DNA from 2 places in the Massilia pseudoviolaceinigra genome. Region 2 is predicted to be linked to the other one. Evidence: predicted binding sites of a transcription regulator. Region 2 holds the regulator's gene; the other holds the start of a gene.
The links. Region 2 encodes sigma-54, which starts transcription at its own class of promoters, with help from an activator protein. Its sites were predicted from a motif close to TGGCANGNAANCTGCTTT; they were not measured.

Region 1: a site for sigma-54 is predicted at 7,442-7,459, ahead of glnA (type I glutamate--ammonia ligase). Genes of this name have one in related genera too.

What each region holds. Positions count from the first base shown of each region.
Region 1 covers NZ_JAVCWL010000018.1:91,195-103,376, forward strand. Annotated here, with positions in the region: gene RBA40_RS18620 (EI24 domain-containing protein) at 1-49, shown strand, start outside; gene RBA40_RS18625 (competence/damage-inducible protein A) at 97-906, shown strand; gene RBA40_RS18630 (transglycosylase domain-containing protein) at 1,213-4,494, shown strand; gene RBA40_RS18635 (TAXI family TRAP transporter solute-binding subunit) at 4,799-6,163, shown strand; gene RBA40_RS18640 (rhodanese-like domain-containing protein) at 6,751-7,209, opposite strand; gene glnA (type I glutamate--ammonia ligase) at 7,520-8,935, shown strand; gene RBA40_RS18650 (DUF4124 domain-containing protein) at 9,130-9,630, shown strand; gene glnL (nitrogen regulation protein NR(II)) at 9,627-10,724, shown strand; gene ntrC (nitrogen regulation protein NR(I)) at 10,793-12,182, shown strand, end outside.
Region 2 covers NZ_JAVCWL010000005.1:57,678-69,859, reverse strand. Annotated here, with positions in the region: gene hpf (ribosome hibernation-promoting factor, HPF/YfiA family) at 1-288, opposite strand, end outside; gene RBA40_RS06510 (hypothetical protein) at 676-2,016, shown strand; gene RBA40_RS06505 (RNA polymerase factor sigma-54) at 2,039-3,511, opposite strand; gene lptB (LPS export ABC transporter ATP-binding protein) at 3,514-4,269, opposite strand; gene lptA (lipopolysaccharide transport periplasmic protein LptA) at 4,269-4,877, opposite strand; gene lptC (LPS export ABC transporter periplasmic protein LptC) at 4,874-5,497, opposite strand; gene RBA40_RS06485 (KdsC family phosphatase) at 5,519-6,061, opposite strand; gene RBA40_RS06480 (KpsF/GutQ family sugar-phosphate isomerase) at 6,061-7,059, opposite strand; gene RBA40_RS06475 (monovalent cation:proton antiporter family protein) at 7,190-9,175, shown strand; gene RBA40_RS06470 (DUF484 family protein) at 9,250-10,380, opposite strand; gene RBA40_RS06465 (MOSC domain-containing protein) at 10,507-11,358, opposite strand; gene RBA40_RS06460 (hypothetical protein) at 11,971-12,182, shown strand, end outside.

The DNA of each region.
Region 1 (12,182 bases), on a different contig from region 2:
GCAGGAGGCGCCGCTGGCCGTCGCCCCCGAGGCGGCGCCCCCTGCCTGACGCGCTTTCATGGCACACTGATCACTTTTGCAACAACGGAGAAACACATGGCCATCGGTTTGATCATCATCGGCGATGAAATCTTGTCGGGCAAGCGGCGCGACCAGCACTTTCCCAAGGTGCTCGAGCTGCTCGCCGAGCGCGGCCTCAAGCTGGACTGGGCCGAGTACCTGGGCGATGATCCGGCGCGCATCGTCGCCACCCTGAAACGCACCATCGCCAGCGGCGACATCGTGTTTTCGTGCGGCGGCATCGGTGCCACGCCGGACGACCACACGCGCCAGTGCGCCGCCACGGCGCTTGGCGTGCCGCTGGTGCTGCATGCGCAGGGACGGGCCAACATCGAAGAGCGCATCGGCGACATGGCGCGCGACGCCGGCACCACGGCCGACCTCAATTCACCGGAAAACCTGCACCGCCTCAAAATGGCCGAGTTCCCGCAAGGGGCGTCGCTGATCCCCAACGCCTACAACAAGATCGCCGGTTTCACGGTCGGCACCCATCACTTCGTGCCCGGCTTTCCGGTCATGGCCTGGCCGATGATCGCCTGGGTGCTCGATAACTGCTACAGCCACCTGTTCAACCGCCAGCCGCACAGCGAACAGTCGGTGCTGGTGTACGGTTCGATGGAGTCGACCCTCAATCCGCTGATGGAAGCGCTCGAAGCCGACTACGCTCCGGTCAAGGTCTTCAGCCTGCCGAGCGTGGGCGACGCAATCACGCGCGGCCACATCGAACTGGGCGTCAAGGGCGAGCCTTCCCTGACCGCGTCGGCCTTCGCCGACATGTGCGCGCAGCTCACCGGCATGCGGATCGAATTCGCCCCGTGCGTCACCTCGTGCGACGCGCCCGTGTGACCGGCGTGTGACGCCTTTTGTGGCAGTGCTTTTGCACGGCGCGCTGAGCCGTTGTTTTTTTGCGAAAAACAAACGGCCAGATCAAGTTTTCTTGAACATGCCTTCGCCACGGTCACCCGATGTGGTGGAATGGTGACCGTGCATCACTCCGATCTCGCGTGAGATTTGAGTGAGAATTTAACGAGTGAATTTTTAACACCACAGGAATGCGATTGACCACCCGATCACACGAAGCGACCCGTTGCACGATGGCGAAGGTTGATGCGGTGATTGCAGGGACGATTGATTTGAACCGGTTGAGCCATCATGGAAAGTAATCGTCGTTTTCGACGGCCCCGCATCGTCGCCAGCGCGGTGCGCAAATTGCGCGCCCGCGCAGCGTTGATCCAACTCGGCCAGGTGCCGCCCGAGCCGGATGACGGCACGGCGGCGCAGCCTCCCCACCTTTCCCTCGTTCCCGACGGCGCCGCCGGCGCATCCGACACGTACACCGATACCGATACTGACACCGATACCTTGCCCAATTCCGAAACCGAAACCGAAACCGAGCCGCAAGGCACCCCGCCGCGCCGCCGCAGCCGCGTCAAACTGGTCCTGTGGCTGCTGATATTGGTCTTGCTGGGCGCCGGCGTCTGGTGGGTGCTCGATGAAGTGCGCACCTCGTCGATGCAGGCCAAGTACTTTGCCGGCATCGCCAAAAAGATCAGCTACAAGGTCGAGAAGGGCCCGAGCACCAATATCCGCTTCCCGCACGACAGCCCGTACGACGAGCGGCTCGGCTATGCCAACATGCCCGACTACCTGGCCAAGCTCAAGTCGCGCGACTTCATGATCGATTCGCAGGCGCGCCTGTCGCCCAAGATGGTGGAGCTGGCCGACCAGGGCCTGTTCGCGACCTACCGCGAAAAGACCAAGGTCGGCCTCGAAATTCTCGACTGCCGCAGCGAACCGCTGTTTTTGGCGCGCTACCCGGAGCGCTTCTACGAGAAGTTCGACGATGCGCCGTCCTCGCTCGTCAAGAGCCTGCTGTTCATCGAAAACCGCGAACTGCTCGACCCGACCTACCCGAAACGCAATCCCGCCGTCGAGTGGGACCGCTTCAGCAAGGCCGTCTTCGACAAGTCGCTGCACGTGTTCAGCGGCGGCGACAAGCGCTCGGCCGGCGGCAGCACGCTGGCCACCCAGATCGAAAAATACCGCCATTCGCCGGACGGGCGCACCAATTCGCTGTCGGAAAAGGCGCGCCAGATGGTTTCGGCCACCTTGCGCGCCTACCAGTACGGCGAAGACACCACGCGCGCCCGGCGCCAGATCGTCATCGACTACCTCAACACGGTGCCGCTGTCGGCCAAGCCAGGCTACGGGGAAGTGAACGGCATCGGCGACGGCATGTGGGTCTGGTACGGACGCGATTTCGCGGCCATGAACAAGGTACTGAAAGAAGATCCGCAGTCGCCTGAAGCGGTGCTGGTGTACAAACAGGCGCTGTCGCTGATGATCGCCCAGCGCCGTCCTGCCCACTACCTGGGCGCCGGCGCCAACGACCTCGAAAACCTGACCAACACCCACTTGCGCGTGCTGGCCCAGGCCGGCGTGATCACGCCGCAGCTGCGCGACGCCGCACTGGCCGTCAAGCTCGAACCAGCCAAGGGTTCCGGCGTGGCGCCGCCGGCGGCCAATGCCTTTGTATCGCGCAAGGCATCGAATGCGGTGCGTACCCACCTGGCCGGATTGCTGGGCGATTCGCGCCTGTATAACCTGGACCGCCTCGACCTGTCCGTGGTCAGCACGCTCGACTCCGAAGCGCAAAAGGCCGTCACCGCCATGCTGCGCAAGCTGCGCGACGCCGAATCGGCCCAGGAGGCCGGCCTGACCGGCAAGGGCATGCTGGGCAATGGCGACCCGGCCAACGTGGTCTACAGCTTCACGCTCATGGAACGCGGCGAGAAAGCCAACTACCTGCGCGTGCAGACCGATAACTACGACCAGCCGCTCGACATCAACGAAGGCGCCAAGCTCGATCTGGGCTCCACCGCCAAACTGCGCACCCTGGTGACCTACATGGACATCGTCGACCAGCTGTACCAGCGCTTCAACGGCATGAGCGCCGAGGAACTGCGCAAGACCGTGGTCGATCCGAAGGACCGGCTCTCGCAATGGGCGATTGAATACTTTCTGACGCTGCCGTCGGGCGCGGCGCGCGACCTGCCGGCCATGCTGGAAGCGGCGATCGAACGCAAGTACTCGGGCAGCCCGGCCGAAGGCTTCTTCACCGGCGGCGGCATGCACACCTTCGGCAACTTCAGCAAGCTCGATAACTCGCGCATCCTGAGCGTGCGCGAAGCGTTGCGCAGCTCGACCAACCTGGTGTTCGTGCGCCTGATGCGCGACGTGGTGCGCTACTACATGTTCCAGCTGCCCGGTTCCTCGGCGGCGCTGCTGGCCGATTCCGACGATCCGCGCCGCGCCGAATACCTGGCCCGCTTCGCCGACCGCGAAGGGCGCGAGTTCCTCGGCCGCTTCTATAACAAGTACAAGGGCAAGAACGCGGCCGACGCTGAAAAAGTGCTGCTGGCGAGCTTCCGTCCGACTCCGACCCGGCTGGCCAACGTGCACCGCACGATCGCCCCGAACGCCACGCTGGCCCAGTTTACGGCCTTCGTGAAGGACAACCTGGTATCGGCCAATGAAGTGCCGGACGAGCGCATCGCGCGCATGTACGACCAGTATGCGCCGGCCAACATGTCGCTGGCCGACCGCGGCTACCTGGCCACCATCCACCCGCTCGAACTGTGGCTGGTCGGTTACTTCCGCGCCAATCCGAACGCCACGTACTCCGACATGGTGGCGGCCAGCGCCAAGCAGCGCCAGGAAGTCTATTCCTGGCTGTTCAACACGCACCGCAAGCATGCGCAGGACCGCCGCATTGCCGGGCTGCTGGAAGTCGAAGCGTTCCTGAAGATCCATGCGCAGTGGAAGAAGATGGGTTATCCGTTCGATTCGCTGGTGCCGTCGTACGCGACCACCTTGGGTGCGTCGGCCGACCGTCCGGCGTCGCTGGCCGAGATGATGGGCATTATCGTCAACAAGGGCGTGCGCAAACCGGTGCAGCGCATCGACTCGCTGCACTTTGCCGCGGATACGCCGTACGAAACGCTGGTCAAGCAGGCCAAGAGCGCGCCGGGCGAGCAGATTCTGGCGCCGGAAGTGGCGCGCGCGGTCGCCGATGCGATTCGCGGCGTGGTATCGGACGGTACCGCCAAGCGCGTCAAGACCGCCTTCAAGATGGCTGACGGCAGCATCATCGCCGTGGGCGGCAAGACCGGTACGGGCGACCAGCGCTTCGAGGTGTATGGCGGTGGTGGGCGGCTGATCGAATCGCGTTACGTGAACCGCTCGGCGACGTTTGTCTTCAACATCGGCGAACGCTTTTTCGGCAGCATGACGGCGTATGTGCACGGACCGTCGTCGGCCGACTACGACTTCACCAGCGCCTTGCCGGTGCAGTTGCTGACGGTGCTGGCGCCCGCCCTGATGCCGATGATCGAGCCGCCGGCTGACAGCACGGCCAAGCAGTGCGTGCGTTGATGGCGGCTGCGCTCCATGTTCCATGTTCCATGGTAGTTGAGGGCCAAGCCGATCACGGGTTAGTGCCGCCAAACTAAGAACCGTCTTTCCCGCGAAGGCGGGAATCCAATTTTGTCGAGCCGCTTATGGCTGCAGCAAGAACTTGGATTCCCGCCTTCGCGGGAAAGACGGTTTTTAGGTTAACGGTAGAGGTAGAGCCGAGGACGGCGGATGCAGGCCGTCGGCCATGGCCTGGACTGATTGCCCTTGCATGTTCGTGTGAATGTTGGCATCGTACCGAACCATGAAACCTTTGCAACGTGCGATGTCCAAAATCCGGAAGTTTACCCAGTTCTCGTTTCGCGACCTGGTAGCCACCGCCGGCCCCACCGTCCTTACCATCGTCGCGCTGTGCGCGCTCGCCTACTTCCTCGTCGATCCCTCGCCGCCGCGCAAGGTCACGCTCGGCACCGGCCAGGAAAACAGCGCTTACGAGGAATTCGGCAAGAAATACGCGGCCAGATTGGGCAAGCACGGCATCGAGGTCACCTTGCAGCGCTCCCTCGGTTCGCAGGACAACCTGCAGCACCTCAACGAAGGCAAGGTCGATATCGCTTTTGTCCAGAGCGGGTCGACCGAGCAGGCCGAAGCCCAACGCAAGGGACTGGTCTCGATCGGCAGCCTGTTCACCGAACCGGTCTGGCTGTTCCTGCGCGAGGATGCCAAGGTTACCCAGATCGCGCAGCTCAAGGGCTTGAAAATCAACCTCGGACCGGAAGGCAGCGGCGTACCGAAGCTGTTTCGCCAGGTTCTGGCGCTGAACGGCGTCGAGCCGGGCGACCTGACCATCGGTGCGCTGGAAAACACGCCGGGCACGGTGGAGCTGCTCGAAGGACGCATCGATGGCCTCGTGTTCAGCTCCGGCCCGGATGCGCCGCTGGTGCAGATGCTGCTGCAAACACCGGGCTTCAAACTGTTCGATTTCACGCAGGCCGAGGCGTATTCGCGGCGCCTGCCGTTCGTCTCGCACGTGGTGCTGCCGCGCGGGATTGTCGATGTCGGGCGCGATTTGCCGGCCCAGGACTATCACCTGATCGCGCCAACGGCGACGCTGGTGGCGCGCGAGGATTTGCATCCGGCGCTGATCGACCTGTACGTGCAGGCAGCGAGCGAGATTCATGGCGGAACAGGCTGGTTCCAGCAGCAGGGACAGTTCCCCTCGGCGCGCTATACCGAAATTCCCGTAGCGCGCGAAGCGGCCAAGTTCTACAAGGATGGCGCGCCGCTGCTTCAGCGCTACATGAGCTTCTGGCTGGCCAATTTCTTCGACCGGATGTGGGTCGTGGTGGTGGCGCTGGCGGCGCTGGTGCTGCCCTTGTCGAAGGTGGTGCCGCCCTTGTACGTGTGGCGCATCCGCTCGCGCGTGTACCGCTGGTACGGGCAGCTGCGTACGGTGGAGCAGGAACTGGAGGCGGCCCAGGGACCGCAGCGCGCCGAAGTTTGCTCCGGGCTGTTGAAACGCCTGGATGAAATAGAGGAAATGGTGAACCAGATTTCGATTCCGCTGGCGTTCGCCGATGGCTTGTATGGGCTGCGTAGCCATATCAATTTCGTGCGGCAGCGGGTGAAGAACGCCGTGGCCGATGATCAAGCCCGCGCTGCCGAACCTGCGCCGGGCGCCCTCGCGTAACGCGGGAAGCCGGTTTGCCGTATAACGAATGAAGCGAGGAGGCTGGCGATGGGCATCGACAAACAGAGAATGTGGCTCGCGTTCCTTACGGCGCCCTTGTTGCCAGGGCTGCTGCTTTCAATCACATTGAACGCACGCGACGGGGCAGTGACCGGGGCTATTTTTCTAGGTTCGGTTGTATTCTGTCATTTGCCATCCTTGCTATTCGGACTGCCACTCGTTTTATACCTCGAGTCCCGAAAGAAGCTGTATATGTCAAACCTGATCCTGCCCGGCGCATGTGTGGGCATCCTGGTTTTTCACCTTTTCCTGGCGTACGTAGTAGATTTTTACGGGGGCGCTGATCACACGTACACGTACAGGTTCTCGTGGTTCTCATGGCTAGCGGGAGGTGGACTGGGGATAGTGATCACCATCCTGTTTAGTGTGATTGCAGGGTATCCGGCCGCGAGAATGTTTGACCGGCCCGATAGAAAATGAGCCAGTCGCCGGATCGGTCGCAATACTATGTCGATGGTCCGCCGGTCTCCAGCACAGCAGCCGGCGCCACCGGCGCGCTGGCGCCGGGTTGGTGAGCCGTCAGGAAATCATGCTCCCAACCACGGCAAGCCCGCCTTGCACCATCCACCGACCGTCTTGCGGTGACCTTCCGCATCCTTGTCGCCCTCGAAGCCTTCCAAAATATCGAACGACTGCGTGTACCCATGCTCCGTCGCCACGCGCGCGGCGTGACGCGACCTGACGCCCGAGCGGCACAAAAACAGCAGCACTTCGTCCTTCTGCGCCACCGCTTCCAGCTGTTGCACGAAATCGGGATTGGGTGCGCCGTCCGGCCAGGTGCTCCACTGTACCGCGCAGTGCTGCTGCGCCGCAATGGCGACCTTGCCGACCCACGCGCGCTCGGCGTCGGTGCGCACGTCGACCAGCCGCACGCGCGCTTCGCTTTGCAGCAGTTCCCACGCTTCCTGCGGCGTCACCGCTCCTGCATACGGTTGGCCGGGCGCGCGGGTGCGGGCGGCGGCAAGCAGGGTATCGGCGTTACTCATGGCATATTCCTCGGTCAAGTTTGCGATTATTATATGAGCGGCGCACCACGGCGCGGCATTTTTACCTTTTCGGTGCATGATGCATCAACTTGGTGCAATCCGAAAGATTCGCACCAAGGCGGTGCACTTGCGTTCAGGCGCCCGACCCGGCGCCGCGGCAGGGACTCCGGAGTTTAGTGATATTTGGCAGCATTTTCAACGCTGCTGTGCCATTCGGTCCGCATGGTCCGGCTGGCACGCTTTCTGCTATGATCCCTGTGAGTTTTGCCGCCGAGGTGGCAACCCCCCATTTATATTAGGAGAGATACGCATGGCAATGACGGCCGCAGAAGTCTTGGAAATGGTTAAAGAGAAGCACGTTCGCTTTGTGGACTTTCGCTTCGCCGACACGCGTGGCAAAGAGCAGCACGTAACGGTTCCGGTATCGCACTTCGATCTCGACAAATTTGAATCGGGCCACGCTTTCGACGGCTCGTCGATCGCCGGCTGGAAGGGCATCGAAGCGTCCGACATGCTGCTCATGCCAGACCCGAACACGGCCAACATCGATCCGTTCATGGAAGAAGTCACGCTGTTCATGCAGTGCGACGTCATCGAGCCAGCCGACGGCAAGGGCTACGACCGCGATCCGCGTTCGATCGCCAAGCGCGCCGAAGCCTACCTCAAGTCGACCGGCATCGGCGACACCGCCTACTTCGGCCCTGAGCCGGAATTCTTCATCTTCGACAGCGTGCGCTGGAAGATCGACATGTCGGGCTGCTTCGTCAAGATCGATTCGGATGAATCGTCGTGGGCGACCGATGCCAAGACCGAAGGCGGCAACAGCGGCCACCGTCCTACCGTCAAGGGCGGTTACTTCCCGGTGCCACCAGTCGATTCGTTCCAGGACATGCGCTCGGAAATGTGCCTCATCCTCGAAGAACTGGGCATCCCGGTCGAAGTGCACCACCACGAAGTGGCCGGCGCCGGCCAGAATGAAATCGGCACCAGGTTCTCGACGCTGGTCGAGCGCGCCGACTGGACCCAGAACCTGAAATACGTGGTCTGGAACGTGGCCCACAGCTATGGCAAGACCGCTACCTTCATGCCGAAACCGATCGTTGGCGACAACGGCTCGGGCATGCACGTGCACCAGTCGATCTGGAAAGACGGCAAGAACCTGTTCGCCGGCGACGGCTATGCCGGCCTGTCGGAAGATGCGCTGTTCTACATCGGCGGCATCATCAAGCACGCCAAGGCACTGAACGCGATCACCAACCCGGGCACCAACTCGTACAAGCGCCTGGTGCCGGGCTACGAAGCGCCGGTCAAGCTGGCTTACTCGGCCAAGAACCGTTCGGCCTCGATCCGCATCCCGCACGTGGCGAACCCGAAAGGCCGCCGCATCGAGACCCGCTTCCCGGATCCGCTGGCCAACGTGTACCTGTGCTTCGCCGCGCTGCTGATGGCTGGCCTGGACGGTATCGCCAACAAGATCCATCCGGGCGAAGCAGCGTCGAAAGACCTGTACCACCTGCCGCCGGAAGAAGACGCGCTGATCCCGACGGTATGCGCCTCGCTCGAAGAAGCGCTCGATAACCTGAACAAGGACCGCGAGTTCCTGACACGCGGTGGTGTTTTCAGCAACAGCATGATCGATGCCTACATCGAACTGAAAATGCAGGACGTGCAGCGCATGCGCATGACCACGCACCCGGCCGAGTTCGACATGTACTACTCGCTGTAATTGTTTTTGGTTGGCAATCATTGCCAACGTGCAGCATCTATGGCCGGGGAGACATCAAAACGTATCTCTCCGGTACAAAAACGCGAGGAAGGCCAAGGCTTTCCTCGCGTTTTTCATTGGATGTTGTATATTCGGTTGAATCTAATTACTCCACGGAATTCCGTGAAACAACGCTGATGCTTATGATAACGAGGATGTCCCGAATTCGCCCGCACCGACCGCTGCGTTCGCCTTTGCTGGCGCTGGTGCTGCTCGCCGGCCTCGGCGCGCAGCTGCCGGCCCGGGCCGACATCTATTTGTGCGTCGATGCCAGCGGGCGCAAGGAGTTGACCGACAACCCCAAGCCGGGCTGCAAGCAGCTCGATGTGCCCAACAATATCCCCGCTCCGTCGGGGCGCAAGAGCAGCGGTCCGGCCAAGCCGGTGACCACGCCGACCGATTTCCCCAAGGTGGGCGACAGCGAGCAGCGCGCGCGCGACTCCGACCGGCGCCAGATTCTCAACGACGAACTGCGCGCCGAAGAGAAAAAGCTGGCCGAACTCAAACGCGAATACAACAAGGGCGAGCCTGAACGCCAGGGCAACGAGAAGAACTACGCCAAGTACGAAGAGCGGGTCAAGTCGATGGCCGAGAACATCGCGCGCGCCGAGAAGAACATCGAAGCGCTGCGACGCGAAATTTCAAACATCAAATGACCCCGGTCTTGCCCCCGGCCGCGCCTTCCGTATCGCGGCGCGAGGCCCTGGCCGGCCTCGATTTGCTGGCGTCGGCCGTGCTGCTGGTCGACGCCGACGGCACCATCACCTTCGCCAACGCGGCCGCCGAGAATCTGCTGGAAAGCTCGCTCAGGGCCCTGCAACGCCAGCAGCTCCATACCCTGTTCCTCAACGCCGAGGAATTGCTCAATCTGTGCGCGCAGGCGCTGGCCCATAAATATTCCGACCTGCGCCAGGACCTGACCCTGGAGCGCAGCGGGCGCGACCCGCTGCATGTGCACAGTATCGTCAGCGAGGCCGGCGAATCGGGCATCGTGATCGAACTGCGCGAGAACGTGCAGCAGCTTAAACTCGACCGCGAAGAGCGCATCCTCGACCAGAGCCAGGTCAACAAGGAACTGGTGCGCAACCTCGCACATGAAATCAAAAATCCCCTGGGCGGCATCCGCGGCGCGGCGCAGCTGCTCGAACTCGAACTGCCGGCGCGCCATCTGACCCAGCTGCGCGAATACACGCAGGTGATCATCAAGGAAGCGGACCGCCTGCAAACCCTGGTCGACCGCCTGCTGGCGCCGCACCGGCGTCCGCATATCGTCGGCGACGTCAATATCCATGAAGTGTGCGAGCGTGTGCGCAGCCTGATCCTGGCCGAGTTCCCGCTTGGGCTCTCCATCCGGCGCGATTACGATGCGTCGATTCCCGAGTTCAGGGGCGACAAGGAACAGCTGATCCAGACCGTGCTCAATATCGCGCACAATGCCGCGCAGGCCCTGTCCGAGCGCGTCAATGCGGGCGACGCCGAGCTGGTTTTCAAGACCCGCGTGGCGCGCCAGGTGACCCTGGCCAAGGTGCGCTACGGGCTGGCATTAGACTTGCATATCATCGACAATGGACCGGGCATCCCGCCGCAGATCCGCGACCGCATTTTCTATCCCCTGGTATCGGGACGGGAGGGCGGCAGCGGTCTGGGGCTGACACTGGCGCAGACCTTCGTGCAGCAGCACATGGGTGTGATCGAGTGCGAAAGCCGGCCTGGATTTACGGATTTCAGGATCCTGTTGCCGCTGCCATAAGCCGCGCCTCAGCCCCGGAATCCGGGTCCCATCAATTGAAGATCCATATTGCGGGGAAGCGCGAACACATGAAACCAATCTGGATAGTCGACGACGACGCCTCGATCCGCTGGGTGCTTGAAAAAGCCCTGGCGCGCGAGAACCTCGCGACCAAAAGCTTTTCCAACGCGCGCGATGCGATGGCCGCGCTCGAATTCGATACGCCGCAAGTGCTGGTGTCCGACATCCGCATGCCGGGCGAGTCGGGGCTGGACCTGCTGCAAACCGTGAAGGCCAACCATCCCGGCCTGCCGGTCATCATCATCACCGCGTTTTCCGATCTCGATTCGGCGGTGGCGGCCTTCCAGGGCGGCGCCTTCGAGTACCTGGCCAAGCCGTTCGACATCGACAAGGCGGTGGAACTGATCCGGCGCGCGCTTGAAGAAAGCCTGCGCGAGACCAGCATCGAATCCGGTCCCACCGACACCCCCGAAATCCTGGGCCAGGCGCCGGCCATGCAGGAAGTGTTCCGCGCCATCGGGCGCTTGTCGCAGTCGAATGTGACGGTGCTGATCACGGGCGAATCGGGCACCGGCAAGGAGCTGGTCGCGCGCGCGCTGCACAAGCACAGCCCGCGCGCGCAGCAGCCCTTCATCGCCTTGAATACGGCGGCAATCCCGAAGGACTTGCTCGAATCCGAACTGTTCGGCCACGAGCGCGGCGCCTTCACCGGCGCCCAGACCACGCGGCGCGGGCGCTTCGAGCAGGCCGAAAACGGCACCCTGTTTTTGGATGAAATCGGCGACATGCCGTTCGACCTGCAAACGCGCCTGCTGCGGGTGCTGTCGGACGGCCACTTTTACCGGGTCGGCGGGCACCAGCCGATGAAGGCCAATGTGCGCGTCATCACGGCGACCCACCAGAACCTGGAACAGCGCGTGCGCGACGGCCTGTTTCGCGAAGACTTGTACCATCGCCTCAACGTGATCCGCCTGCGCCTGCCCAGTTTGCGGGAGCGGCGCGAGGATATCCCTCTTTTGGTGCGCCACTTCCTGGTGCAGAGCGCGCGCCAGCTCGGCGTGGAGGCCAAGCGCATGAGCGATCCGGCGCTGCATTTTCTCACCGGGCTCGATTTGCCGGGCAATGTGCGCCAGCTGGAAAACCTGTGCAACTGGATCACCGTGATGGCGCCCGGGCAGACGGTGGACGTGAAGGACATGCCGCTCGAACTGACGCAGGAAGGCGGGGCTGAAACGGCGCTGCCGCTGGCCATGGGCGACAGTGCGGCGCAACCGGCCAACGGCCAGGTAGGCGTCCTCGCGGGCGGCGCCGGCGTGGCGCTGGGAGCGGCCGACGGCTGGATTGGCTTGCTGGAGCTGCAGGCTGCCAGCATGCTGGCGGCCGGGCAGTCGGAGGTGATGGATGTGCTGGGACGGCAGTTCGAGTCGGCGCTGATCAAGACGGCGCTCAAGCACACGC
Region 2 (12,182 bases):
CTTGCTCTTGTACTTCATGACCTGACGATCCAGTTTGTCGATCAGGGTATCGATGGCGGCGTAAAGATCGTGCGACAGGCTTTCCACATACACGGTTTTGCCCGACAGGCGCAGGTTGATCTCGGCCTTTTGACGTTTTTCTTTTTCCGTCAGATTGTCGACGGTGAGGATGACAGCAATATCGATCACTTGATCGAAATGGCGCCTTACGCGCTCAAGCTTGCTCTGTACGTATTCACGGATGGCTGGCGTTACTTCAAGATGATGTCCACTGATTGTGAGATTCATACACACACTCCTAATGATAATGGCACTTCTTGTTACTATCGTTCGTACGCATGGCAGCGCAGAGGAACAGCGTTATTACAGCACGGACGAGGTGATCCTGTACGCCCGCAAAATTGCCAATCGATTAATGGGTTTAATGGTATTCAACTCCTTCATTTTTGTACCCGAGCAACTTTCTCTCGTGTAGAACCAAGTGTATCAGTTATTTGGCATAGCACAAGGTAAGCACAAAGAAGCCAGGAATCAAGGGGAAATAGCCGGTATATTCTCTGCGGTATATCCTCGTAATACCGGCAGGATCGGAAAGTAGCAGGTGTGTAGACTAATATATATAAGACAACGGTCTTCACCTACAATCGCTTCCCCGCCCCTTTCCCGAATACCGATATGTTCAAGCGATCCGCCTTTACCTCCCTGCTGCGCCTGGCCCTGGCCGGCGCCCTGTGCAACGCCGCGCCGGCCTTTGCCGCCCTCAGTTTCGACCTGAGCGTGGCCACCAAATACGCGGTGGCGTCGCACGGCAACAACCCGCCGCCGGACGAGATCAAGCAGTACAAGGTGGTCCTGGGCGAACACTATCTGTCGGTGAGCAGCGCGAGCGAATCGACGATCTACGACCTGGCAACGCGGCGCCGCTACCAGATCGACCTGGCCAATCGTCGCTATGTCGACTACTCGCTGTTCGACGAAGCCGGCTTTCGCGTCCAGGAACTGAAGAACCGGTCGGTGCTGAACCGGGCGCTAAGCGTGGCCAAGGTCGACGTGCCGGCGTTCGACCCGGTCTTCGACGAACATGAGCTCTCGGTCGCGTCGGCGGTGCGCAAGCTGTCCGAATCGACCGAGGCTGGGGCCACCGTGCTGGCGGTCGACGGCAATCCGCTGGCGCGCATTCCGGCCGGCGGCACCAGCATCGGTGCCGGCGACGCGGCCAAGTTCGAGCGCATGATGCGCTACCGTTTCGGCGGCCACCCGCTGGTGCTGGCGCGCCTGGCGAGCGAAAAGCGCGTGCCGGCCGGCTTTGTGATGCATCACAAGCAGGTCGGCCACAGCCAGACGCGCACCTACACGGTCAGCGCGCTCAAGCAAAGCGCCCCCGCCAGCTACGACCTCAAGCCGTACAAGCCACGGGCGGCAGCGGCTGACGAACTCGATCAGCTGCTCGACAAGGCGCAGGCGAATGCCGCCCCGCCAACGGCGGCAGCCAGGCAAGCCTTCGAGACCGAGATCGCGCAAGCGTTCGCCGACAAGCGTGCATTCGACGCCATGCTCGGCATGTCCGAATTGGCGTTTGTCGGCGGCGAACAGATGAAAATGCCGACCCCGGAGCAGAAGGTGCTGCTCAACGCCGACCCGCAAGTGCGCGCGTTCGCGGCGGCGATACGGCCCAAGGGGAAGGCGGAGATGGAGGCGGCGCTCGCCAAGCTGCAGGAACTGCGCAAGCTCACCACACACAAGCAGCACATGCTGGCGCTGTTTGAAGCAAATTGGCGCGCCAAGCTGGGCGACGTGCGCGGCGCGCTCCCGCTGTACGCCAGCGTGTTGCGCGCCAATCCGGCGCTGGCCGGGGCCTACAAGGATATGGGCGATGCGCTGTTCCTGAGCTACGACATGCCGCGCGCCTGGCGCAGCTGGGATGCGGGCCGGCGCATGGCGCCGGGGCTGGAACAGTTCAAGGCGGTGAACCAGTACGAGCAGGTGCTGCTGCGCGAGCACCCGGAGTTTTTCTAGGCGCCGCGCAGCCCTGGGCAGGCTAGAGGCACTTGCGCAGGGCGACCGGCGGAATCTTGAGCGCTTCGCGGTACTTGGCGACCGTGCGGCGCGCGATCACCATGCCCTGCTCGCCCAGCATGTCGGCGATCTTGCTGTCCGACAGAGGGCTCTTGGGATCCTCGGCGCTGGTCAGCTGCACGATCAGCGCGCGGATCGCCGTCGATGACGCTTCGCCGCCCGCTTCGGTAGCCACGTGGCTGCCGAAAAAATATTTGAGCTCGAACATGCCGTGCGGCGTCATCATGTACTTTTGCGTGGTCACGCGCGAGATCGTACTTTCGTGCAGGCCGAGCGTGTCGGCGATCTCACGCAGCACCAGCGGGCGCATCGCCACCGCACCGTGCGAGAAGAAATTGCGCTGGCGTTCGACAATCGCTTCGGCCACCCGCAAGATGGTATCGAAACGCTGGCGCATGTTCTTGATCAGCCACTTGGCTTCCTGCAGCTGCGCGCCCATCTGCCCTTCACCCTTGCCTTGCTTGAGCAGCGCGGCGTACATGCTGTTCACGCGCAGGCGCGGCATGACATCGTTATTGAGCATCACCGACCAGCCGTTTTTCGCCTTGCGCACGATCACGTCCGGCACCACGTAGTCCGACACGTCCGACGCGAACTCCGCGCCCGGATGCGGATTGCATTGGCGGATCACGGTCTGCGCCTCGCGCAAGTCCTCATCGTCGCAGTCGAGCGCCTTTTTCAGCTTGTTGAATTCACGCTGCGCGAACCAGGTCAGGTGGTTTTCCACAATCGTCAGCGCCATGCGCCGCGTGACCAGCGCCACGCCCGGCATGCGCCGGATCTGCAGCGCCAGGCATTCGGACGCATTGCGCGCCCCCACCCCAACCGGATCGAAACTTTGCAGCAGCGCCAGTGCGGTGCGCAGTTCTTCGATCTCGATCTCCAGCTCGGGCGGCATGCGCTCGTGGATTTCTTCCAGCGTTTCGGTCAGGTAGCCGTTGTCGTCGATGGCGTCGACGATCAGTTCGACCAGCGCGCGGTCGCGCGCCTCCAGCACGGTCACGCGCATCTGCTCCATCAGGTGCTCGCGCAAGGTGGTGGCGGAGGCTTCCAGCTGCGGGCGCGAATCCTCGTCGTCGGACGTCTTGGCGCGACCGAGGTCGCCCCACTCGCCATCGTTGTCGCTGCTGGCCGGGCTGTCCGTCTCGCCGCCTTCGAAGCCCTCGCCTTCGCTTGGTGCCGGCGCGTCCTGGGCACCCGGCTCGGGCGCCGCTTCGGTCGGGGTCGACGTGCTGCTGATGGCGCCATCGCCCAGCAGGCGCACCGAGTGATCGAGCGGGTCGTCGAGCCGTTCGAGCAGCGGATTGTCGCTCAGCAGCTGCTCCAGCTCCTGGTGCAGTTCCAGGGTCGACAACTGCAGCAGCCGGATCGACTGCTGCAGCTGGGGCGTGAGGGCGAGGTGCTGTGAGGTACGTAGTTGAAGGGACTGTTTCATGCCTACATCCGGAAGTGTTCGCCCAGGTAGACCCGGCGCACGGATTCATCGGCGATGATGTCGTCGGGTCGACCGGAGGCGAGCACCGCACCCTGGTTGATGATGTAGGCACGGTCGCAGATGCCCAGCGTTTCGCGCACGTTGTGGTCGGTGATCAGGACCCCGATGCCGCGCTGCTTGAGGAAGCGCACGATGCGCTGGATCTCGATGACCGCAATCGGGTCGACCCCGGCGAACGGTTCGTCGAGCAGCACGAAGCGCGGATTGGTCGCCAGCGCGCGCGCGATCTCGACCCGGCGCCGCTCGCCGCCCGACAGCGACATGGCCTGGTTCTCGCGCAGTTTTTCAATTTGCAGGTCGGCCAGCAGGGTGTCGAGGCGCTCGTTGATCTGGGCCTTGGTCAGCGCCTTGCCATCGACCTTCTGCAGTTCCAGCACGGCGCGGATGTTTTCTTCCACCGTCAGCTTGCGGAACACCGACGCTTCCTGTGGCAGATACGACAGGCCGAGCGCGGCGCGGCGGTGAATCGGCAGGCTCGAAATATCGACTCCGCTGATATCGATCGTGCCCGCGTCCGACGGCACCAGGCCGACGATCATGTAGAACGAGGTGGTCTTGCCGGCGCCGTTGGGTCCGAGCAGGCCGACCACTTCGCCGCAATCGACCTGCAGCGACACATCGCGTACGACCAGGCGCTTGCCATAGCTTTTCTGCAGCCCGCGCACGATCAGCGTACTGCCGCAATTCTTCGCTTCCATCATTGGGTTCCCGCCGCTGGCGTGGTGACCGGCGCTGGCGCCGGTGCTGGTGCTCCCGGCGGCGTGCCCGGTGCGGCGCGCGGCTTGCGCGGCGCGATGATCATGGTGCCGCGACCCTGGCCCGGCTTGTTGGTGCCGCTGGCGTCGTTACGCGCCAGGAAAACTTCCTTGCGGCTGTCGTAGGAAATGAATTCGCTCTCGATTTCGTTGGTCGGCTTCTGGCCTTCCAGCTGGCGGATCTTGGCGCCCGAGAAAAGCTTCATCATGTCGTTGCGTTCATCGTATTCGATGCGCTGGGCCTGCCCTTCGACCCACAGGTCGGGGCCGCCGTCGCGTTTCTGGCGGAACGTGGCGGCCTTGCCGGGGCTGGCGGTCAGCGTCACGAACATGTCGCCTTCCGGCGTGTGCTTGACGACGGCGCGGTCGGACTTGAGGATCAGGGTGCCCTTGGTGACGACCACGTCCCCCGTGAATATCGTCACCTGGGTTACTTCGTTGGTTTCAAGTGAACCGTAATCGATCACCGCCTTTTTGGTGGCATCGGCCTTTTCGGCGGACGCGGTCACCGCGGCCAGTCCGAGCAAAGCGAAGGCTAGAAATTTTTTCATTGTGGTTTACCTGTGATGGGTGGCGCTGCGCGCGCCGCTTTCGGTGGATACACGATCTGCCCGCGGCTGGCGAACTTGAGCTCGCGCGTCGCGTTGTTCGCCTCCATGCCGGTCCCGGTGATGGTGGCAGTGCCCAGCGTGACCTGGACCGGCTGGTCCGACGTCATGCGGTCTTCGTCGATAAAAACGGTCAGCGCTTCGGTCTTGAGCTGCATGGCGCGGTTGGTGGGCGACTCGGGCCGCACCACGTTGACATTGCCGATCAGGTCCGCCTGGTTCTGGGCGTGGCGGATGCGCGCGCGCTGCGAGGTGATGGTCGTGACCGGCTGACCGGGCGCGACGCCCTGCAGCACCGGCAATTCGACATCCGAGGAATCGTCGATCGGGCGGTGCGTGAGCTTGGCGCCGGAGACCAGGTAGCGCGGCTTGCCCTCGGGCGTCATGCGCACGAAGCTGAATTGTTCGACGATGTAGTCGGGTTCATTCTTGAAACTGTTCGGATCGACCGAGGTGTCGCCGTTTTGCGCCAGCTGCACCAGCCAGAAGGTGCCGAAGGCGAAAAAGGTCCCGACCACCATGGTTGCGGTCAGACGCCAGCGGTGTGCGGTGCGCTTATGCATGGTCGTTCCTTGTCGTTTGCATCAGGCGAAGTACGGCGCCAGGGCCGTCTCGTAGGTGCCCTGCGCGCGCATGACCATGTCGCACACTTCGCGCACTGCGCCGCGCCCGCCGCCGGCCTTGGTGACGTAATGGGCGCGATACTGCACTTCCGGGTGCCCGGTCGGCACGGTGACGGCAAAGCCGACCTGCAGCAGCAGCGGCAGGTCGATCACGTCGTCGCCGATGTAGCCGCACTGCGCGGCCGTGACGCCCGTCGCTTCGAGCAGCTTGGCAAAGGCGATGCGCTTGTCGTGGATGCCCTGGTGGACATGCATGATGCCCAGGTCGGCCGCGCGCCGCACCACGATCGGCGACTGGCGCGCGCTGATGATGGCGGTGGCCACGCCGCTCTTTTGCAGCAGCTGGATGCCCAGGCCGTCGAGCACATTGAAGGTCTTGGTCGCTTCGCCATCGGGGCCGTAGGTCAGGCTGCCGTCGGTCAGCACGCCGTCGACGTCGAAAATCATGACCTTGACGGCGGCGGCGCGGCGCAGGTGGTCGAGCTGGTTTGCTGGTTGAGTCATCAGATCACCTTCGCGCGGGTCAGGTCGTGGATATGCAGGGCGCCCACCAGCTTGCCGTCGGTGTCGACCACCAGCATCTGGTTGATGCGGAATTCTTCCATGATGGCGACGGCATCGACCGCCAGCTGGTCAGGGCCGACGCGGCGCGGATCGGCGTGCATCACGTCGCGGATCGTGATCCTGGTGAAGTCCTGCACGCGCTCGATGAGCCGGCGCAGGTCGCCGTCGGTAAATACGCCGACCGGGCGCTGGGCCTCGTCGACGATGGCGGTCATGCCCATGCCCTTCTGGGTGATTTCGAGCAGGGCCACCGACAGCGACACGTCGGCGCTCACCTTCGGCACCGCCTCGCCGCTGCGCATGACGTCGCGCACGTGGGTCAGCAGGCGCCGGCCCAGCGCGCCGCCCGGATGCGAGCGGGCGAAGTCTTCTTCCTTGAAGCCGTGCGCGTCGAGCAGGGCCACGGCCAGCGCGTCGCCCAGCGCCAGGGTCACGGTGGTGCTGGCGGTCGGCGCCAGGTTGAGCGGACAGGCTTCCTTGGCCACGGAGACATCGAGGTGCACATCGGCCAGCAGCGCCAGGCTCGATTGCGGATTGCCGGTCATGGCGATCAGCGGGGCGCCCATGCGCTTGATGATCGGCAGGATCGACATCAGTTCGGCCGTCTCGCCGGAGTTCGAAATGGCGATGAAGGCATCCTGCGCGGTGACCATGCCAAGGTCGCCGTGCGCCGCTTCGCCCGGGTGGACGAACATGGCCGGGGTGCCGGTCGACGCCAGGGTGGCGGCGATCTTGCGCGCGATATGGCCCGACTTGCCCATGCCGGAGACAACCACCCGCCCGCCGCATTCCATCAGCAGGCCGACGGCCTGGCCGACGCTGTCGTCGGTTTCCAGGCGCGCGTGCAGGGCGCGGATGGCGTCCGCTTCGATTTCGAGCGTCTCGCGGGCCAGTTGCATGGCGCGTTGCGTGAGGTTTTTGTCAAAAGCTTTCAGCATTGTTTTTTCATGGGTTACACTCATGGCAGAAGTATAAACGAATTGCGAAAGCAAAAAACTTGCCAGACGCAGAAATCGTGTTCACCCCGTGTTTTCGCCCGGCCTTTACCCTTCCTTTACACGGCACCGCATGTTTTCAGGACTAGAACTTACCCTCCTTCTGTTAGGCAGCGCCGTACTAGGCGTGGTCGCTTTCCGCATGATGCACCTGCCGCCGATGCTAGGCTACCTGGCTGTCGGCATCCTGATCGGCCCGCACGCGCTGGGCCTGGCCGAAAACAGCAAGACCACCGAAACGCTGGCCGAATTCGGGGTGGTGTTCCTGATGTTTTCGATCGGGCTGGAGTTTTCCCTGTCGCAGCTGATGGCGATGCGGCGCATCGTGTTCGGCCTCGGTATGGCCCAGGTGGTGCTGACGATTGTCGCCACCATGCTGTTCGGGTGGCTGCTCTCGACCCAGTTGCCGGCGTCGCTGAAAATCACCTGGCAGGCCGCCTTTGCGCTGGGCGGCGCGCTGGCCATGTCGTCGACCGCCATCGTGGTCAAGATGCTGACCGAACGGCTCGAACTCGAAAGCCAGCATGGCCGCAAGATCATCGGCATCCTGCTGTTCCAGGATCTGGCCGTGGTGCCGCTGCTCATTCTCATTCCTTCGCTCGGCAAGCCTCCCGAGGAACTGGCCGAAACGCTGGCCTGGGCCGGCCTGAAAGCGGTGATCGTGCTGGTGCTGCTGCTGTTCATCGGCCAGAAGATCATGCGCAAGTGGTTTGCCGTCGTCGTCAAGCGCCGCTCGCAGGAGCTGTTCATGCTCAACCTGCTGCTCATCACCCTGGGCGCGGCCTGGATCACCGAGCACGCCGGCCTGTCGCTGGCCCTGGGCGCCTTCGTGGCCGGCATGCTGATCTCCGAGACCCAGTACAAGCACCAGGTGGAAGAAGACATCAAGCCGTTTCGCGATGTGCTGCTTGGGCTGTTCTTCATCACCGTCGGCATGCTGCTCAATGTCGGCCTGGTGCTGGAAAACTGGTGGCTGGTGCTGCTCCTGCTGGTGCTGCCGGTACTGCTCAAGTTCGCGCTGATCGCGGTGCTGGCCAAGCTGTTCGGCGCATCCGACGGCGTATCGATGCGCACCGGCCTGGCGCTGGCGCAGGCGGGCGAATTCGGCTTCGTGCTGCTCAACCTGACCTCCGGCGCGCGCCTGATCGATGACTTCATCATCCAGCTGGTGCTCGCCTCGATGGTGCTGTCAATGCTGGTGGCGCCCTTCATCATCGCCAAGTCGGACCAGATCGTGATGAAGGTCTCGTCCAACGAATGGATGATGCAGTCGCTCCAGCTCACGCAAATCGCCAGCCGCACCATGTCGACCCAGAAGCACGTCATCATCGCCGGCTTCGGGCGCAGCGGCCAGACTCTGGCGACCTTGCTGACCGAAGAAAAAGTGGCCTATCAGGCGCTCGACCTGGACCCGGAACGGGTGGCGGAAGCGCAGGCGGCGGGCGCGCATGTGTCGTACGGCGACGCGGCGCGCCGCGAAAGCCTGGTGGCGGCCGGTATTTACCGCGCCAGCGCGCTGGTGATCACGTATGCCAGCACGCCCTCGGCGATCAAGGTGCTGCACCTGGTGCACGAGCTGGCGCCGACCTTGCCGGTGATCGTGCGCAGCTATGACGATACCGATCTCGATGTGCTGAAAAAAGCCGGCGCGGCGGAAGTGGTGCCGGAAGCGCTGGAGGGCAGCCTGATGCTCGCCTCGCACGCGCTGGTGATGATGGGCGTGCCGCTGCGGCGCGTGGTGCACCGGGTACAGAGCGCGCGCGACGAGCGTTACGCCTCGCTGCGCGGGTATTTTCATGGCAGCGGCGACGTCAGCGACGATCCCGAGCATTTATTCGTGCGGCTGCACTCGGTGACCCTGCGCGAGGATGCCGCCTCGGTCGGCAAGCGCATCGACCAGCTGGAGCTGGCCGAACTGGGAGCCGACGTGACCACGGTGCGGCGCGGGAAAGAGCGGCTCGATGTAACGCCGCTGACGCAGCTGGAAGTGGGCGATGTGGTGGTGCTGCGCGGGTCGGCCGATGCGGTGAACCGGGCGGAGGAGCGCTTGCTGCATTAGAAGCCCGTCGTTCCCGCCGAGTGCCGCCTTGGCGCGGGAAGTCGTTTCTGGCAGTGCCAGAAACGACGGGGCAGCTAAACGAACGACACCACCCGGTTGCGCCCGCCCTCTTTCGCCTTGTACAGCGCCGTATCCGCATGCGCCACCAGCGCCTGCGCCACGCCTTCGATCGCGTGATCGCGCTCGAAATCGTCCAGCGTGGCCACCCCGATCGACACCGACACCGTAAGCCGCTCCCCGCCTGAGAGCGTAAACGGTGTCCCGGCAATGCTCTGCAAAATCCGCTGCGCCACCTGGGTCGCGCTGTCGAGATTCGCGTCGATCAGCAGCACCACGAATTCCTCGCCGCCGAAACGCCCCAGCGCGTCCGATATCCGCAGCTCGGCCTTGATGCGGGCGGCGACCTCGCGCAGCACTTCATCGCCACCCTGATGCCCGGAGCTGTCGTTGACCTGCTTGAAATGATCGATGTCGATGTACAGGCACGAAATGCGGTACGCCTGGCGCCGCGCGCGGCCGATTTCTTCGAGCAGGCGGCGGTCGATGTAGCGCCGGTTGTACACCCCGGTCAGCGAATCGGTCAGCCCGATATACTTGAGCATCTCGTTGCTGATCACGTTCTCGAGGCAGATCGCGATGATCGACGCCATGTGCTCGATGAAGTCGGTGGCCATGGCGGGCGTAAATCGCGTCGCATCCAGGCTGCCCAGATTCAGGCTGCCGATCAGGCGCTTGTTGCGCAGCAGCGGCACCAGCGCAATGCTTTGCAGGCCGGGCGGCTGGTTCGGGAACATCGGCTGGTGACCGGCCGGGTGATAAGGCCCCAGCATCGGCTTGGGCGGCCCGGTGAACACCTCGCTGCGCGACGGCACGAAGCCCAGCGCCGCCACCGAATCCACAAAGATCATGTGCGGGAAATCGTTGAAGTCCACACCCAGCTTGTCCATCACGGTGCGGATGTCGGCGTCCTGGTCGACCAGGCTCAGTGTCACGATATCGAGACCGGCAATGGCCGGCAGGCTGCTGAAAATGGTGCCGATCAGCGCCTGGAAGCTGTCGGAACCGACGATCTCCAGGTCGAACGCCTGGTGCCGGCACATGATCTCGTGATTGCGCTCGGCCTGCTCCACCAGATAGTCCAGGCGCGCGCGCAAGGACTCGTTTTCAGCTTCCACATCGCGCGCCGGAGCGCCGGGATCATGCATACGGTTCCCACCTTTTTCCTGTCGACCTCGACAATAGTGCCACCTTACGCGATCCGGTCCGCCTTGAAAACGAAAAATTCTACCCGGATCGCATTTAGCATCGTCGCCGACAGTGCCGCCGCGGTCTCAGAATGCCAGCGTCATTGTCACCGGTTGGCCCACTTGCAGGCGCTCGCCATCACCGTCAGTTACGATCGCATTCATACCAAAGCAGATTTTATCGTCCATGACTGCCTTGCTGCGGTAGGTGCGCAGGATATCGAGCGGATCGGGCCCCGGCTCGCCGGTGGCCTGGTCGACCGCCGGAATCGGGCAGCGCGAGCAGGGCTTGACGGGCTTCAGGCGCGCCGCGCCCAGCGCGAAATGGTCGGCGTAATCCTCCTCGAAGGCGTCGATGCCGTCGATGACGATATTCGGGCGAAAGCGGTTCATGGGCAGGGCCGCGCGCCCGGCCGCCTGCATTTTCTGATTCAGGTCGTCGAGCGAGGCCTGACCCACCAGCAGCACCGGATAGCCGTCCGAGAACAGGGTCGGCTCGGCCAGCCCGCCGGTCCACTTGGTGCTGGAAAAACGGCTGGCGGTGGCGTGGAAGCGCACCAGCCGGCACGGGGTGCCGATCGCTTTCGAGAACCAGGTGGCGGTGGTGTCGTCGCAGTCGTAGGCCAGCACGGTGTCTTCCCAGACCGTCACTTCGCGCGTGATTTCATGGTCCGGATCGGGCAGGCCGAGCGGTATTTCGAGGCGCAGCATGCCCGGTGCGCGCAACTCCAGCGTGTCGGACAACAGGCGCGGCGTGATCAGCGCCATGCGCGGATGCTCGCGCTGCGTGAGGAACTGCCCGTTCCCGTCGATGAGCATCCATTCGCGGTCGTACACCGCGTCGACCGACAGGCCGGAACGGGTCAGCGTGGCTTCGCGCACGGAGATGCCGGCGCAGGATTTGATCGGGTACAGAACCAGTTCGGACAGGATCGCCATCGTGTTTACGCTGTAGTTAAGAAATAACCAAGTCTATCTCAGTTTTTGTCCCATGGCGCCGTTCCACTCAGTTCTGCCGCCAGGAAGTCGAGTCGGAAAGCAATTGGTGTACATTGGCATCCTTGCCAGTGCATCAATATTGAACACAGCCTGAGTCATGCGTCACTTCCTGCTTCCCGCGTGCCTGTTGCTGACCCAGCCAGCGCACGCACAAAAACCTTCCCCAGCCCGCATTCCGCCTTCCGTTGTCGCAGGCTCCTGCCCCACGCCGCAGTGGCCGAATACCCGCATGCGCATCGAAAGCCTGGATACCCTCAAGATCGCGTTTGTCATCGCGCCCTCCCGGCTCGCCTCGACGGCAAGCCGGTTCAGGATATTGTGAAAATGGACTTCGTCTGGACCCTCGATTAGTCCGGCGCTCGCCGCATGCTTGTGTTGCCGACAATGAAATACAAGCAAACTACTTATTTCCATGGCCACAACAAAACGCCCGGAAGTGTATCTTCCCTAACCTTTTTCTTGCCTTGCAGCAGTTAAAATCATGGTGTTGTCACGCAACCAGTGTAGATTTGCAAGCTTGCGATTTTATTCATTAACGCTCAAGGACAACTTATGTTGAAAACCCGTTCTTTACTCGGTGCCGGCGCGCTGCTGATGTCATCCGGCGTGCAGGCCACCGAACCGGCAGGGCTGAAAAGCGCCCTCGCCGGAGAACGACTCGGGCTGTTGCCGGCCATGCAGTTCCGGCTCAGCAATGGCAACTGCCCGGACTGCGTCACGATCAAGCAGGGCTTATGGTATTTCCAGAATGAAGTACTGGCGGT